Regions from separate parts of the Gordonia mangrovi genome, predicted to be linked through region 1. Evidence: riboswitches for the same ligand, from Rfam matches in the RefSeq annotation. Region 1 holds a riboswitch; the other holds the start of a gene.

Region 1 (7,907 bases):
CCGGATGGCCAGTCTCGGATCGCGGCACTCCGGGGAAGCACTGCGTTGGCAGGTCCTGCAGCCACCGGTGGCGCGTCGCTGATCGTCGGGACACTACTGTTTTCTCTGTGAGCAGCACGGACTCTTCCGCGTACACCTGGCCGCAGATCCTCGGACGTGTCACCGACCGGATCGATCTCACCGTCGACGAGGCGTCGTGGGCGATGAACGAGATCATGAGTGATGCCGCGACCGGCGCGCAGATCGCCGCGTTCGGTGTCGGGGTGAAGATGAAGGGCGCCGCCCCGGCCGAACTACGAGGTCTGGCCTCGGCGATGTTGGCGCACGCAGCGCTGGTCGAAGTGGCGCGGCCGGCGGTGGACATCGTGGGAACCGGCGGGGACCGGTCGCACACGGTGAACATCTCGACGATGACGTCATTGGTCGTGGCAGCCGCGGGCGTCCCCGTCGTCAAGCACGGAAATCGCGCGGCGTCGTCGAAGAGCGGCGGCGCCGACGTGCTCGAGGCTCTCGGTGTCGACATCACCCTCGGTCCCGACGAGGTGGCACGCTGCGTCGAGCAGGTGAACATCGGATTCTGCTTCGCCCCGGTGTTCCACCCGGCATTCCGCTTCACCGGACCGCCGCGCAAACAGATCGGTATCCCGACCGTGTTCAACGTGCTGGGGCCACTGACGAACCCGGCGCGTCCGTCCAGTGGCCTGATCGGATGTGCCTTCGCCGACCTCGCGCCGGTACTGGCTCAGGCGTTCGCCGAACGCGGCACATCGGCGCTCGTCGTGCGTGGTGACGACGGACTCGACGAGCTGACCACCACGACCACCTCGACGGTGTGGCAGGTCGTCGACGGCCACGTCACCCGCCTCGCACTCGATCCCACAGAGCTCGGGATGGCCCGGGTCGAGCTGGCCGCGCTACAGGGTGGCGACGCCGAGGTCAACGCCGGCATCGCCCGCGAGTTGTTCGCCGGGACCCGCGGTCCGGTGCGGGATGCGGTCCTGCTCAACGCTGCGGCCGCCCTGGTCGCGTTCGAACAGCGGGCCGTTCTCACCGACGGTGAGCTGGTGGACGCCATGCGGACGGCGATGACCCGTGCGGCCGCGGTGATCGACAACGGCGAGGTCGCCCGGCTGCTCGACCGCTGGGCGTCGGTGAGCGCCGAACTCGCCGCCGCACGCTGACCGTCCTCGGGACGCTCACTCCTCGCCGATGGAGAACCCGCCCTCCACATCCGACCGTGAATAGCTGCGGAACGCGATATGCGTCGCGCTGTGGGTCACCCCGGGCAGCCGATTGATCTTGCCGGTGACGACATCGGCGATCTGGTCGTGATCGCGCACCTTGATCTTCGCGATCAGATCCACGTCCCCGGCACACGAGTAGACCTCCGAGACCCCGGGGATGTCGGCCACTGCCTGCGCGGTCTCCGGGATCTGGTGGACGTCGGCGTGGATCAGGACGATGGCGGTGATCATGGTTGACACAGTAGTGCGGCACCGCGCGTCAGCTGACGGCATTGTTCGGGGCGTCAGCTGACGGCGTTGTTTGAGGCGTCAGCTGACGGCGTTGTTTGAGGCGTCAGCTGACGGCGTTGTTTGAGGCGTCAGCTGACGCGGCGGCGCGACTCACGTGCATCGTGGGCGGTGCGCGACCAGGACGACCATCGTTGCGCACACGCGCCCGGTAGGGCGAACGCCTCGCTGGCGGCGACGATGCGCCCGCCGGGCTCGGTGATCCAGCGGTAGAGCAGCGCGGTTTCCTCGGCGGGCGCACCGAAGAGCGGTCCGACGCCCGGCAGCACCGTCTCGGCGGCCGCCACGAGGGTGTCGACCACCGGCATCGGCGCCACGCCGCGCCGGGCGACGCCGGCCCCGGCGAGACGCCCGTGCCGGATCACCGCCAGCTCCCAACCGTGATGATTGTCCGGCCGGGCCACCACCAGTTCGGCGATCCGGCTCAGCGCCGACAGTCGCTGGCATCGCGCCAGCAGGTCGATGGTCGCCGACAGCCGGTCGCGGTGACGGGCGGCGCTCTCGAACATCTGCATCTCGGACAGGTGCGCCAGCCGATCGGTGAGTGTGCGCAGCACCACGTCGGAGTCGCCGATCATCAGTTCGCGGACAGCCGATGCCCGTGGCAGATAGTCGGGGAGGGTCAGGGGCCGGTCGGAAGCGGCGTGGCAGCCTCCGATGCGTGGCCCGCCGACCGCCTCCGACCGGCACCAGTGGTGTGACGCGGACCCGGAGCGGGTCGTGCAACTACGCAGACCGGCGGCCTGGGCGACCATGTCGGCAATGGTGGCGGCGGTCGTGCGATTGCCGATGGGGCCGATGCTGTCGTCGGTGGGGGTGCGGGACACCTTCAGCCGTGGAAACCGCTCGGCGGTCAGCACCACCCACCACCCGCGATGGGGTTGCGTGGACCGGCGGTTGTAGGCCGGTGCGTGCGCGGCGAGCAGACGTAGTTCACGGACGCCGGCCTCCAGCCCGTGGGCGCATTCGACGTGATCGACCCTCGTTGCCAGGTCGACCATCTCGCTGATCCGCGGTCGCGGATCGTTGCCGGTGAAGTACGACGACACGCGCCGGCGCAGATCAATCGCAGTACCCACATAGAGCACCTCGTCGGACGGCCCGCGGAACAGGTACACCCCGGGCCGTGCAGGCAGGCCGTGGGCCATCGACCGTTTGGCGCGTAGGCGTGGGTTGGTCCGAGGCAGATATGCGGTCAGCTCGCGGTAGGTCCCGACCCCTTGGTTGCCGACCCGTTCGAGCAGATGGTGGAGCACTTCGACGGTTGCCCGGGCGTCGTCGAGCGCGCGGTGTGTGGGCCGTACCGATACGTCGAACAGGTCGGCCAGCGCGGACAGCCGCACCGACGGGGCCTCCTCCCGGGACAGGATGCGGCGAGCCAACGTGACGGTGCACAAGCTGGCGTGGAATGGCCACTCGATGTCGAGGCGGCGGGCATTGGTACGCAGGAAGCCCATGTCGAAGCGGGCGTTGTGTGCCACCAGGATCGCGCCGCGGGCGAACTCGACGAATGAGGTGAGCACCTCGCCGATCATGGGTGCGTCGGCGACCATGGCCTCGGTGATGCCGGTGAGTGTGACGATCTTCGGCGGGATCGGACATCCGGGGTCGACAAGGGTGGCGAACTCGCCGATCACCTCACCGCCGCGGATCTTCACCGCGCCGATCTCGGTGATCTGGTCCCCGCTCGCACTGCCGCCCGTGGTCTCGAGGTCGACGACGACCATCGTGGTGTCGAACAACGACCGGTCGAAACCGTCGTCCTCGGGCCCACCGTCACCATCCAGATCGGCGAAGGTGAGTTGTCCGTCGTCCATCGCCATCACACCCACCAGACGAACACTAGTTCGATGCAACGACAGATACTGGTGTGACAGGCGGGAAGGGTGGGTTTCGTGTCCTGCGGACGGAGTCTGTCGGTGGTCGTTCCTAGGCTTCTCCGCAAGCGGCGAATCGTGTCGGAGTCCGCTTCGGCACGCGTCGACACCCCGACAGCACTCAAGTGAGATGGAGATCACAGATGTACGTTGACTGCCAGTCCTGCCCGGGTCGTCCGGTCGCTTGCGACGGATGCATGATGCAGGTGCTGTTCGATGCTCCCAACTGCGAAAACCCAGTGGATCAAGGTGGAGAAAAGGTTACGGAACCGGGGCCTTCGGCAGACGCCGCGATCGATGCCGCGATCGATGTCTTCGTGGATGCTGCAATGGCCACCAGAGCCTCTGCAGTATCTGCAAGGGCGGGTAAAAGTACTGCTCACGGCGGTTTTTCGGGACGACCGCTACGGATCCTGCGGGCCGGCTGAGGATTCGGCGCCGGGGCGGTCGCCGACCATCGGTGGACAGACCCGCATCCGATTTCGTAACCTTTCCGAGACCTTTCAGAGCGTCCCGCTCCAACAGGAGTGGTCTGGATTGGTCACCGCTCAATCGCCCTCTGGGCGAACCGGGGAACCATCAGTTTCGGAGCGATCCGAATTGGGGTGAATCGCGCATGCCCGGCGACGTTGTGTGTCGTCGGTCCGCGCGTAGGGCCAGTCTTCCGGCCCGAATCCGACAGCTAACCCGGTCGGCGGTCGAAGGGAGAGCAAGGAGAAGTCGCTTCGTGGCGAAACATCGTTTGGAGCAGCCCAACCGGGGTAGCAAGGTGGCCAAGCGCGCGGTTGTGGCCGGGTCGATCACCGTCGGCTCACTCGCCGCTGCGGCAGGTCCCGCGCTCGCGGCGCCCGTGCACGTGCCGAACATCGGCAATTTTGAACTTCCTGGGGTCGACAGCAAGCAGATCCCCCAGCAATTCCAGGAGCCTCAGGCCGCTGCGCCGGCGGCCACCCCGGTCGCCAAGTCCCCGGGCGCCAGTGTCGAGATCCCGAACATCGGCACCTTCACGGTCCCGGGTCTCAACAACGACCAGATCCCGCAGCAGTTCCGGCCCAAGGGTGGCGGCGGCGGAATCCTCGGCGTGCAGCCGACCGTGGCACAGAAGGCCGTCAGCAACGCCGAGAGCAAGATCGGTTCGCCGTATTCCTACGGCGCTGCCGGGCCCAACGCGTTCGACTGCTCGGGCCTCGTCTACTGGTCCTACAAAAAGGCCGGCAAGACCATTCCTCGCGACAGCTACGGACAGCTCGGCGGAGGCACCCCGGTCGCCTCGATCGCCCAGGCCAAGCCAGGCGACGTGCTGATCTTCAACGGCGGCGGCCACGCCGGAATCTACGCGGGCAACGGCAAGTTCGTGCACTCGTCGACCTACGGCACCCCGGTGAAGAAGGACAACGTCGGCGACTGGTCGCTGACCGGAATCCGTCGTTACTGAGCGCAGTCGCAGCACGATGTGAGTTTTGTCGGGCGGATCACGTGAGCACGTGATCCGCCCGACACATCGCCCGGGCGGTGGTTGCCGCAGTCGCGGCGGCTTCTCCGGCGATGTGGGGGAAATGGTGGTGAACAGGTGACAGCCGTGGTTTCGGGACGGCATGCGGCAGACAGACGACCCGTGCCGGTATTGCTCGGCACGGCGGTCCTCGCGCTGGCAATGGTGTTCGGGCAGTTGGGTGCTGCCCTGCAGGTCGGTACTGCGTCGGCTGCCCCGGTTCGCACTCCTGACCAGCTCCTCACCGAATACCAGAAGCTGAGCGACGACGCCGAGAAGTCGGCCGAGGCGATGCACAACGCGCAGATCGAATACGACAAGCAACGACGCATCGTGGCCCAGGCGAGGGAGGCGTCGGTCGCGGCGGATCGGACACTAGCCTCCACACAGCAGCGCCTGGAGAACTATCAGACGCGCGTCGACTCGGTGGTACGTGCCAGCTACAAAGGCGCCCGGGTGAATCGGCTCTACGCCGTCCTGGTCAGTGACTCCCCGCAGGCCCTGCTCGACCAGATGTCCGGTCTGGAGCTCATCTCACGACAGTCCGCGGCGGATCTCCAGGGCCTGAAGAACGCCCGCGCCAAGACCACCGAGGCCAAGGCCGCGGCGGACAAGACCGCGGCCGACGCGACCGCCGCGGTGGCGGCGGCGGAGAAGACCCGCGGGGAACTACAGGCCGAACAGGCGAATCTGCAGCTGCAGGCAGTGCAGATCCGAGCCGTCTACGAATCGATGACCGGCAAGCAGCTCGCCGCCCTGCGGGGACCCGATTTCGACTTCGACCCCCGGCTCGTCCCGAAGGGGACCTCGTCGGCTCTCATCGCCGTGCAGGCTGCGCTCACCCGGATCGGTGACCCGTACGTGTGGGGTGCGACCGGGCCCAGCTCCTTCGACTGCTCGGGTCTGATGGTGTGGGCCTATCGGCAGGCCGGGATGACCCTGCCCCGGTCGAGCCAGGCGCAGAGCGGGGCGGGTCAGCACGTCGATCGACAGAACCTGAAGCCCGGTGACCTGATCATCTATTACTCGGACGCCCATCACGTGGGTATGTACGTCGGCGACGGCTACGTGATCCACGCCTCGACGTTCGGCGTGCCGGTGAAGGTCGTGCCCATCGACGAGGCCGGCCCGTACAACACCGCCCGTCGGTACTGAGTGACGACACCGACGGACGGATGCCGGTGATCGGCGACGACACGCGTCGGCGGGCTCCGGCCCGTCGCGGGGCCGGTATCACGGCGCTGGCCGCCATCATGCTCGCCGCGGTGGTGGCCGGTTGTGCATCCCCGGTCGAACCGGCGGCGTCATCGTCATCGAGCCGCGCGACGACCACCACGACGCCGGTCAACGTCTACGAACAACAACGCGCGAGCGGCGTGCAACGAACCCTCGACGAACTCAGCACGGCTCTGCGCGACGGTGACGCGAATCGTGTGGACGCTCTCCTCGATGCGGCCACTGCGCCAGCATTCCGCGCCCGGATGCGGGACACCGCGGTCAATTTCTCCGGGAGCGCGGTGCGCGCGGAGGCCGCTTCGCGGTCGACCACGCCGACCACCCCGGCGACCGCCTCCCGCGCGCCGAGTTCCCCGTCCCGCTCCCGCATCGCACGACCGAGCGGGTCGCCCACCACGTCGGCGCCGGTTCCGCCGCGGGGTACTGCGCTGCGCCTCGACGACTTCCGGTACCAGGTCGCCCCCACCACCGAAGCCGAGATCCTGGTGCCGCCCGACCTTCAGCAGCGACTCGACGAGCAGGGGAGTTCGGACTCCTGGGTGGCGCCGATCGAACTGCGCTATGCGCTCGGCGGCGCGAGCACCCCGGGAGTCGACGAACCGGACGTCGTCGTGGACATGCAGCTGGTGATGGCGCGTTACGGCGATGACTGGACGGTGGTCGGCGATGCGTCGGCGATCGGTGGCGATCCGGCGCCCACCCAGTTGTGGGATCTGCCGGGCCTCGGGGCCACCGACGTGTCGACAGCGGGCGGCACGTCGGTGATCGCCTCGTATCCGGACACCGCTGTGGTGGTCGAGCGCGCACGTGAACTCGTCCCCGGGTCGGTCGACGCGGTGACGGCGTTCTGGGGCGACGACTGGCCGCGCCGGGCGGTGCTGGTGGCGACGGCGCGCCCGGCCGAGTTCTCCGCGCTGGCGCGCAGCGCCGGGACCGACGTCGCCGCAGCCGCCGCGGCGACCGTCTACAGTCGTGTCGACAGCGACGACGATGTGGCGGTGGGTCAGCGGGTGGTTCTCACACCGAGTGCCGCACGGTTCTCCGCCGCCGCCCTCGGCGTGGTGTTGCGCCATGAGCTGACACATGTCGCGGCGCGTGTCGTCACCGCGGCGGGCGCGCCGCTGTGGATCACCGAAGGGGTGCCGGAATATGTCGGGCGCAAGGGGACATATGTGCGGTTCGCCGATGCCGCACCCGATCTCGCGGTCGCGGTCGACGCCGGTCAACTCCCCACCGATCTGCCTGCCGACGCCGACTTCGCTGTCGACTCCGACACGGCGCGGATCGCGTATCAGTCCGCGTGGTCGGTGGCTGCCTACGTTGCCGACCGCTTCGGCGAGGACCGGCTGCGCGAGCTCTACCTCGGCGTCGCGGCCACCGACGACCCGGCACGTCAGGGTGAGGCGATCGCGGACGCACTGGGGATCTCCCGTGCCGAACTCGTCGCGGGGTGGCGACGCTGGCTGACCACGCAGGTGCGCTGATGCGCCGGACCTTGTTGGTGACCAACGATTTCCCGCCTCGGCCGGGCGGAATCCAGTCGTATCTGCAGAATCTGGTGGATCTGCTGCCGCCCGACGAGGTGGTGGTCTACGCGCCACGATGGCGGGGCCACGAGGAGTTCGACGCCGCGCAGCCCTACACCGTGGTCCGTCACCCGACGACGTTGATGTTGCCGACCCCGGCCGTGGCGCGACGCGCCGCCCGCCTCATCGCGGCCCACGACATCTCGACGGTCTGGTTCGGTGCCGCCGCGCCGTTGGCCACACT
Region 2 (7,907 bases), 1.7 Mb from region 1:
GTTGCCGAGCATCGGCGCGACCTTCTTGTGACGCATCACCTCCTCGAGGACCGCGCGGTCGAGGCTGACCAGCGTAAGTCCATGCGCCGGGTGTTTGACGAGCTGGAGTCGACCGAAGCGGCCCATGGTGTCCACGACGTCCATGAGCAGCGGCTGCGGCACCGCGTACCGCGAGTGGGTCACCAGTGCGTCCACCACCTGCTCGGCGTCGTGGCCGGCGGCGCGCGCGTTCCACAGCGCCAGCGGGGTCACGCGATAGGTATGCACATGCTCGGGCGCGCGCTCGAGCTCGGCGAAGGGCGCGATCGCCGCGCGCGCCGCCGGGGCGTCGGGATGATCCACCTCGAGCAGCAGCGTCTTGTCGGATTGCACGATCAAAGGTCCATCGGTCACCGGATCCATTGTCCAGATGGGTGCAAGTCCTGTCAGGCTGCCGGAAGCGCCTGCCCGGCGGCGATGCGGGGGACATCCTCCCGGACGCAGGTCAGCGGGCTGATCCCGGTCACTCGACCGCAGACAACCCGACGCACACGGGTGAGTTCCTCGACGCGTCGGTCCGGGCCTCGATCACCGATTCGACGTTGGTGGGTCGCCGGGATCTCATCGACCGCGCACCTCAGGCCTCCAGCAGTTCGACACTGGTGATCCGGTGCAGCGAGAAGCGTTGTTCTTCGTCACTTCCCGCGTCGACCGCGATGAGCTGCCCGGCTCCGAGGGTGCGCGGAGTGACCACATGGCGGCTCGCCGAGCCCTGGGCGTCGACGTAGTCGACGCGCAGGCGGCGGTTCACCCGTAGCGCCAATTGGATGAGCGCGGTGGCCGACTCACCACCGCCGGACGCGCGGACCGGCGCCGGCGAGGTGTCGGCGGCCGCGGGACGCGCCGATGCCGCGCGATCCGCCGAACGCATCCGCGAGATGACCGAGCGCAGTTGATCCGGCGACGCGGCCGGGCGCCGGGACTGGGGTTGGCGCCGCGCCCGCGTGACGCCGACCCGCGCGCCGCGTTCGCGCAAATCCACCAGGGTGCCGGTGGAATCCTCACCGGCGGGGGCGAATCCGGCCTCCCGCAGGCGATCGATCACGTCCCGGACCTCCGCCTGCGACACCGCCACGGTCGGCGCGAGCGCGCGCAGCGCGAGGTGTTCGGCAGCGTTGCTGCGCATCACCGCTGCCAGCGTGGCGGCGTCCTCACACCGGACGAACGCCGCGGCCACCCCGACACGTAGCTGACCGTGTTTTCGGGCGACGTCCTCGATCAGATAGGTCAGTGACTGGGGGACCGGTGTACTGGAGTGCGCAGTGAACATCGTGAGCAGCTCGCTGCTGGTGCGTCCGGCATCCAGCGCGCGGCGCACGCTGTTCTCCGACACGCGGTACACCGACGCTGCGCCGCCGGACTCCAGGTCGGCCACCAGATCGACCTGTTCGGCGAGTTCGGGGGTCATCGGCCCGGGTACGGTCAGGGTCAGGTCCGCCTGGGTGAGGAAGTGGTCGACGGGCTCGGGCAGGGCCAGACGCATCGCGGAGAGCAGCCGTGATTCCGCGTCTGCGGGTTCGCCGGGCCCGATCGCCGCGCGCCCGACCCCGGTCAGCGCCCCGTGGGCGACCACCCCGAGTTCGCGCGCCTCGCGCAGTGTCTGCTCGACGACACGACGCGAGTAGCGGCGCATCTGCCGCGGATGCCGCCAATGCAGCGCACTGACCAGTGCATCGGTGTCCACCGGGACCGATCGGGTGGCCGTCGCGAGGGTGTCGAGGATCGCGCGCCGCTGACGCGGGGCATAGGCGTCGTGGAGTTCGCCGGACAGCGCGGCGAGCGCATTGCCATCGCGGTCGGGTTCACCGATCTGCCATGCCCGGCGGGGCATCTCGAGCCAGGCGCCGAGTAGAGCCGCCCACTGCCGATCGGGAGAATGATGCAGCCACCCATCGACCGTCGCGGTCGGGGCGAAGGCGAGTTCGCCGTTGTCGTTGGCCGGCGGCGGGTCCGGGAATCCGGCGTCGATCAGCCGCAGGTAGGCGAGGAGTTCAACGATGAAGGCGACGCGCTGCTGCTCCAATCCGCTGACCTTCGCGAGCCTGCGCAATTCCCGCACGCCGAGCGCACCGCTGCGGAGCACCGTCGCCGGAGTGGCACCGAGCACCCGGATCACCGTGCTGGTGTGGCGGACCAGTTCGATCGCCTCACCGCCGGCTGCGGCGTCGATGGCGGAGTGCGAGAAGCGCTTCTTTGCCGTCGCGTCGTGCAGTGCGGGTGCACGCAGGTCGGTGGTGTGCAGCGGTGGTTCGCCCCGCAGGAGTTGCCCGACCATCGGCGGCAACTCGACGGTCTGGGCGTCGATGCGGGCGAGGAGCCCCTGCGCGATGAGACGTGCCACCGGTTGATTCGGATCGGCATCCGGGGCCGCGTCGCGGCTGCGTCCGAGCGCCGGCCCACGCGACAAGGTGTCGAGCAGCGAGCGTTCCCGTTCGTCGAGATCATCGAGTCGGGACTGCAGCTCCTGGGCCGAGTGCCGCGCCAGGGGCCCGGTGAGGTGGTGCGCCCGCCACGGGAGCGCGGCCGACGCGTGCGCACCGGACACGATCGCGTCGTCCGGTCCCCACACCAGGGCGCGGGTGCGCAGATGGTGCACACGCGCGATGATCTCATCATCGTCGGCACGTCCGGACAGGGCGGCGACGACGGCGTCGATCGAGGTCGGAGCGGGAATGCGTCCGGCGGACCCGGTGCCCAGCGCGATCACCTGTTCGAGCACCGCGATGTCGAGCAGATCCAAATCCTCGCCCACCAGCGCCGACGACGGGGCTGCCAGCGCACGGGAGGCCAGCACCCCGGTGCCGGCGGGTGGCGGCGACGCCAGATCCGGCCGCGCGGCGAGCAACTCGAAGAGATCGTCGTCGCTGCGCAGCGCCAGATCGTCGGCCAGGCTCACTCCCTGGTCATCCGCACTCATTCGGCCGATTCTACTGAGCATGGGCAGCCAGGCGGTTTCCCCGTCACGGCGCCCTGGGGCGCATGGCACAATGAGCGCGTGGCTGAGAAGAAGAAGTATGTCGACAACGGTTGGCCGAAGGACGGAAACGGCGACGCCGCCGAGCACGCGGTCTCCGAGTTCGCCACCCACATCTCGGGTGCGCTCTCCCCGTTCGGCGAGGTCGAATTCCCGATCCCGGTCGATGACCTTCCCTTCGTCCAGTCGAAGACCGTCATCAATCGCTGATCCTCGGGTGTCTGAACAGGACCGATCGTCGGGTCCGGCCGGTTTGAGTCACATCGACTCGACCGGCGCCGCGCGCATGGTCGATGTCGGTGGCAAGGCGGCGACGACGCGGCGCGCGGTGGCCGGCGGCACCTTCCGAACGACCGCCGAGGTCATCGGCCTGCTCAGCGACGGCAAATTGCCCAAGGGCGACGTCCTGGCGACCGCGCGAATTGCGGGGATCATGGCTGCCAAACGCACCGACGAACTCATCCCGTTGTGTCATCAACTGGCGTTGTCGTCGGTCGAGGTGGACTTCGCCATCGCCGACGACCACATCGACGTCACCGCGACCGTGTCCACCAGCGGTCAGACCGGCGTGGAGATGGAAGCCCTGACCGCCATCGCGGTCACCGGGCTCACTCTGCACGACATGGTCAAGGCGGTGGACCGCCGGGCCTGCATGACCGATATCCGACTTCTGGAGAAGACCGGTGGGAAATCCGGGCCGTGGCACCGTGACTGATCCCGCGCCGAGCGGTCATCCGAGAGTGGCGCGGATCGTGGTGGCGTCCACCCGCGCCAGCCGCGGCGAATATCCGGACCGTACCGGGCCGATCATCAGCGAATGGCTCACCGCGCGTCGTTTCGTGGTCGAGGAACTGATGGTGGTCTCCGACGGACCGCCGGTCGGCGCAGCTTTGCGCGCCGGTGTGGCCGCCCATGCCGACCTGATCATCACGACCGGTGGGACGGGGCTGACGCCGACCGATCACACCCCTGAGGAAACCCGCGAGGTCCTGGATCTGGAGGTTCCCGGGCTCGCCGACGCGATCCGCTCGGCAGGATTGCCGAGGGTTCCGACCGCGGTGTTGTCGCGTGGCCTGGCCGGGGTCGCCGGCGTGACCCTGATCGTCAACCTGCCGGGATCGACCGGTGGCGTGCGCGATGGTTTGACCGTGCTCGACGGGGTACTCGATCACGCACTCGACCAGATCCGAGGAGGCGATCACAGGTGAGTGACACCGCAGCGGTGCAGGTCGTGCGTAGTGCTTTGGCCGATGAGCCGATCGGGCTCAGCGAACACGAGGATCTCGTCGCCCGGGCGGCCGGCGGCCGTGCCGGGGCCGTGGTGGGTTTCGTCGGCGCCGTGCGCAATCACGACGATGGCCGGGAGGTGACCCGACTCGACTACTCGGCACATCCGACCGCGCCCGACGTGTTGCGGCAGGTGGTGGAGGCCGTGGTGTCGCATGCCGAGGGGGTTCGTGCTGTCGCGGTGTCCCATCGGGTGGGTGATCTGGCGATCGGCGATGCGGCGTTTGTCGTGGCGGTCGCCGCCGACCATCGTCGTGCCGCCTTCGAGATCTGCGCGGAACTGGTGGATCAGGTGAAGGCGCAGCTGCCTGTCTGGAAGCATCAGCACTTCGGTGACGGCACCGAGGAATGGGTGGGATCGGCGTGACCACCGACGACGAGCCTGCCGCATCGCCGCGCGACACCGAGCGCAACGAGACCCGCACCGAACGCCTGGACCGCAACTGGGCGAGTCTGCTGCAGGAATTGCGGGTGGTGCAGACCGGTGGCCAGATCCTGACCGGCCTGATGCTCACCGTCCCGTTTCAAGAGGGCTTCGAGGAACTCACGGCGCGCCAGCAGTACGTCTTCGTGGTCAGCCTGGTGTTCGCGGTGCTGTCCACCATCACCCTGATCTCACCGGTCGCACTGCATCGACTGTTGTTTCGCCGGCACGCGATCGATCGGCTGGTCAACCGTGCCCATCGACTGACCCTGATCGGCATCACATTCCTCGGGATGGCACTCACCGGCGTCCTCGCCGTGATCTTCGACATCGTGTTCGGCGGGTGGGCGGCATTGTCGGCGGCGGCGATGGCCGTGGTCGTCTTCGCCTGCATGTGGGTGGTGCTCCCGGTGAACGAGCGTCGGCGCCTGGGCGACGACTGAGCGGACGGCGCAGCAGCCCGAGCCCAGAAATTGGACAAGGGCCCCGCACGGGCTCACGAGCCATCGTGCGGGGCCCTTCGACGGGGGCCCGTGTGGGCGCGGTCGGCTGCCGCCGATCAGGGGTTGGGCAGCTGATCCTTGTGCTGGTTGAACAGCTCGATCTGTTCCGGGGTGAGCTCGTAGCCGCTCTGCTTGGCGGCCTTCCACAGGTCGCGCACCTCGGGGGTGATCTGGTTGTTGTCGATCGCCTGCCCCAGAGCCTGGTCGACCTGCTTGGTCACATCTGCGGTGCTCCCGGCGTCCGGAGTGGTGGCCCAGTCGAACGGAGCGGGCAGTTCGGGCAGCTTCGGCAACGCCGGGGCGGGCTTCGGTGCAGCCGGTGCGGAGCGCTGGGTGGGGCCCGACAGCACGGTGCCACAGGTCGGCCAGGCGCCCTTGCCCTGTCCGGCGAGTACGCGCTCGGCCACGACGATCTGCTGCTCCTTGGTGGCCTGGTCGGCGGTCGGGGCGAACTCGCCGCCGCCGTAGCCACTCCAGGTGCTGGGGCTGAACTGCAGGCCGCCGTGGTAGCCGTTGCCGGTGTTGATAGCCCAGTTGCCGCCGGATTCGCACTGGGCGACCTGGTTCCATTCGGCGTCGGTGGCCGCGTTGGCGGTACCGGTACCCAGCAGAGCGGCGCCGCCGCCCAGGACGGCCCCGGTCAGCGCGACCTTGGCGAAGGTCTTGGTGGTGGTGGCTGTCGTCGGTTTGCGATGACGTCCGGACATTGCTGTTTCCTCTCTCCACGCGCCTACGAAGTCAGCTGTCGGGTTCGGGCGAGAGGTGCCCGGCCCCGTCGGTGACGGTTGTCAACGCGGGACTTGACCCCAAGGACGTCGTGCGACGTCCGATTCCCTTGCGGGAGGTGGGTCCCCCGTCCTCGCTCCTAGATGTCGTTCTCGTGCGTCTCATCGGTGGAGCGAGGTTCGGCGCGGCCGATGCGACGTATGCATTTGGTTACGTTCTCGTGACCCCCAGGGGCGTCGTTCAGTCACACTACGACTTCTCGCATCGCTAATCACGTTGTTGGCAAGTGCATTTTCCGAGTCTGAGTGGGGCTTTCGACTCAGATTTCGCGTCCTGCCTGCTCACGGCCTGATGGTCGAGTCGTGTCCTAGCCGTGATCAATCCGTTATGTGATCAAGCTCACAAGCGGATGTGGCGTCAGCCACCGGCAAATGGCGGCAAGACGTCGACGGTCTCGCACCGACCGAGCTGGACGGTGCGGTCGCACAGGGCGATGGAATCCCGCAGATACGAACACCGTTCGAGCACTCGTTCGAGATCCGGGTTGTCCTTGGCGATCACGGCCTCCAGATCGCCCAGAGTCGCGTCGTCGGCCACTTCGAGAACCGTCGAGTCCGTACCGGCCGCCGCTCGTGCCGCAGCGAAATACCGAATGGTCAGCTGCACGTGTCAGCCTCCGATGGCCGACATCGGCCGGCTCGGTTGCAGGAACCCCGGGTCGTTCACACCGTGACCGGCCGACTTGACCCAGGTGTTGCCCCGCCAGCGTCGGGCGAGTGCGTCGTCGAGGTCTTGGCCGGTGAGCCCACTGCGTAACACGTTGCGCAGGTCGGTCTCGCCCTGCGCGAACAGACAATTGCGCAACGCGCCGTCGGCGGTCAGTCGGGTGCGGTCACAGTCGCCGCAGAACGGGCGGGTCACCGAGGCGATCACCCCGATCCGTGCCGGCGCACCGTCGACGTGGAAACCGTCGACGAGCCAGGTGGCCGCGGGCGCGCTGCCGCGCGGGCGGGGGTCGGGTCGCAACGGGAAGTGGTCGCGCAGGACCGCGAGGATCTCGTCTGCGGTCACCATGGATGCGCGGTCCCACCGATGATCGGCGTCGAGTGGCATCTGTTCGATGATGCGGAGTTGGTATCCGTGATCGAGGCAGTACCGGGCCAGCTCGGGAAGCCCGCCGAGGTCGGTGTGATCGGCGAGAACAGCATTCACCTTGACCGAACTCAGCCCGGAAGAACGGGCCGCGGCGAGACCGGCGAGCACGTCGTGCAGGCGGTCGCGCCGGGTGATCTCGGCGAATCGGGTCGCGTCCACCGTGTCCAACGAGATGTTCACCCGATCCAGGCCGGCCGCCACCAAACCGTCCATGCGGCGGGCGAGGCCCAGCCCGTTGGTGGTCATCGCGATCTCAGGACGCTCCGGTCGCGCCGACATCGCCGCGATCAGATCCTCCAGGTCCCGGCGCAACAGCGGCTCGCCGCCGGTGAATCGGATGGAACGGATGCCGAGATCACGAACCCCGACCGTCATCACTCTGATCAGTTCGTCGGTGGTGAGGACGGCGTCGGTCGGCAGCCAGTCGAGTCCCTCGGCGGGCATGCAGTAGGTGCACCGCAGATTGCAGCGGTCGGTCACCGACACCCGTAGGTCGGCTGCCACCCGCCCGAACCGGTCGCGCAGCGGCCCGGTGGTCGGGGCATCGGTGGGCTCCGCCCGGTCGGAGGGAGTGGTCGGCAGGCCGAGCGCGACGGTGCTCATCGGCCCTCCCTCAGTGCTTCCAGCGACCGGAATGTGCTGGCGTGAAAGACCAATGGCTCCACGCCCGGATCGAAGCGCAATGCCTCGATCCGCAACAGCACCAGGGTGTGGTCGCCGGCCGGGATCTCGTTGAACAACGAGCAGGACAGGCTCGCCGCCGCGTCCGGGATGAACACCGCGCCGTCGGCGGTCCGGA

What was found. A riboswitch is a leader RNA that binds a small molecule or an ion and turns the genes downstream of it on or off. The one in region 1 is predicted to bind cyclic di-AMP.
Region 2: linked by a shared signal. The riboswitch ahead of NWF22_RS16850 (transglycosylase family protein) and the one ahead of NWF22_RS00290 (C40 family peptidase) in region 1 are both predicted to bind cyclic di-AMP.

What each region holds. Positions count from the first base shown of each region.
Region 1 covers NZ_CP102850.1:62,069-69,975, reverse strand. The annotation lists gene NWF22_RS00315 (hypothetical protein) at 1-82, shown strand, start outside; gene trpD (anthranilate phosphoribosyltransferase) at 108-1,181, shown strand; gene NWF22_RS00305 (Lrp/AsnC family transcriptional regulator) at 1,197-1,475, opposite strand; gene NWF22_RS00300 (DEDD exonuclease domain-containing protein) at 1,604-3,355, opposite strand; gene NWF22_RS00295 (hypothetical protein) at 3,607-3,837, shown strand; cyclic di-AMP (ydaO/yuaA leader) riboswitch at 3,945-4,122, shown strand; gene NWF22_RS00290 (C40 family peptidase) at 4,137-4,844, shown strand; gene NWF22_RS00285 (C40 family peptidase) at 5,064-6,056, shown strand; gene NWF22_RS00280 (hypothetical protein) at 6,077-7,621, shown strand; gene NWF22_RS00275 (glycosyltransferase family 4 protein) at 7,621-7,907, shown strand, end outside.
Region 2 covers NZ_CP102850.1:3,704,999-3,712,905, forward strand. The annotation lists gene NWF22_RS16815 (DNA repair helicase XPB) at 1-393, opposite strand, end outside; gene NWF22_RS16820 (helicase-associated domain-containing protein) at 617-2,956, opposite strand; gene NWF22_RS16825 (hypothetical protein) at 3,035-3,223, shown strand; gene moaC (cyclic pyranopterin monophosphate synthase MoaC) at 3,231-3,728, shown strand; gene NWF22_RS16835 (MogA/MoaB family molybdenum cofactor biosynthesis protein) at 3,721-4,221, shown strand; gene NWF22_RS16840 (molybdenum cofactor biosynthesis protein MoaE) at 4,218-4,667, shown strand; gene NWF22_RS16845 (DUF6328 family protein) at 4,664-5,167, shown strand; gene NWF22_RS16850 (transglycosylase family protein) at 5,284-5,934, opposite strand; cyclic di-AMP (ydaO/yuaA leader) riboswitch at 5,939-6,112, opposite strand; gene NWF22_RS16855 (MoaD/ThiS family protein) at 6,371-6,619, opposite strand; gene moaA (GTP 3',8-cyclase MoaA) at 6,623-7,711, opposite strand; gene NWF22_RS16865 (flavin reductase family protein) at 7,708-7,907, opposite strand, start outside.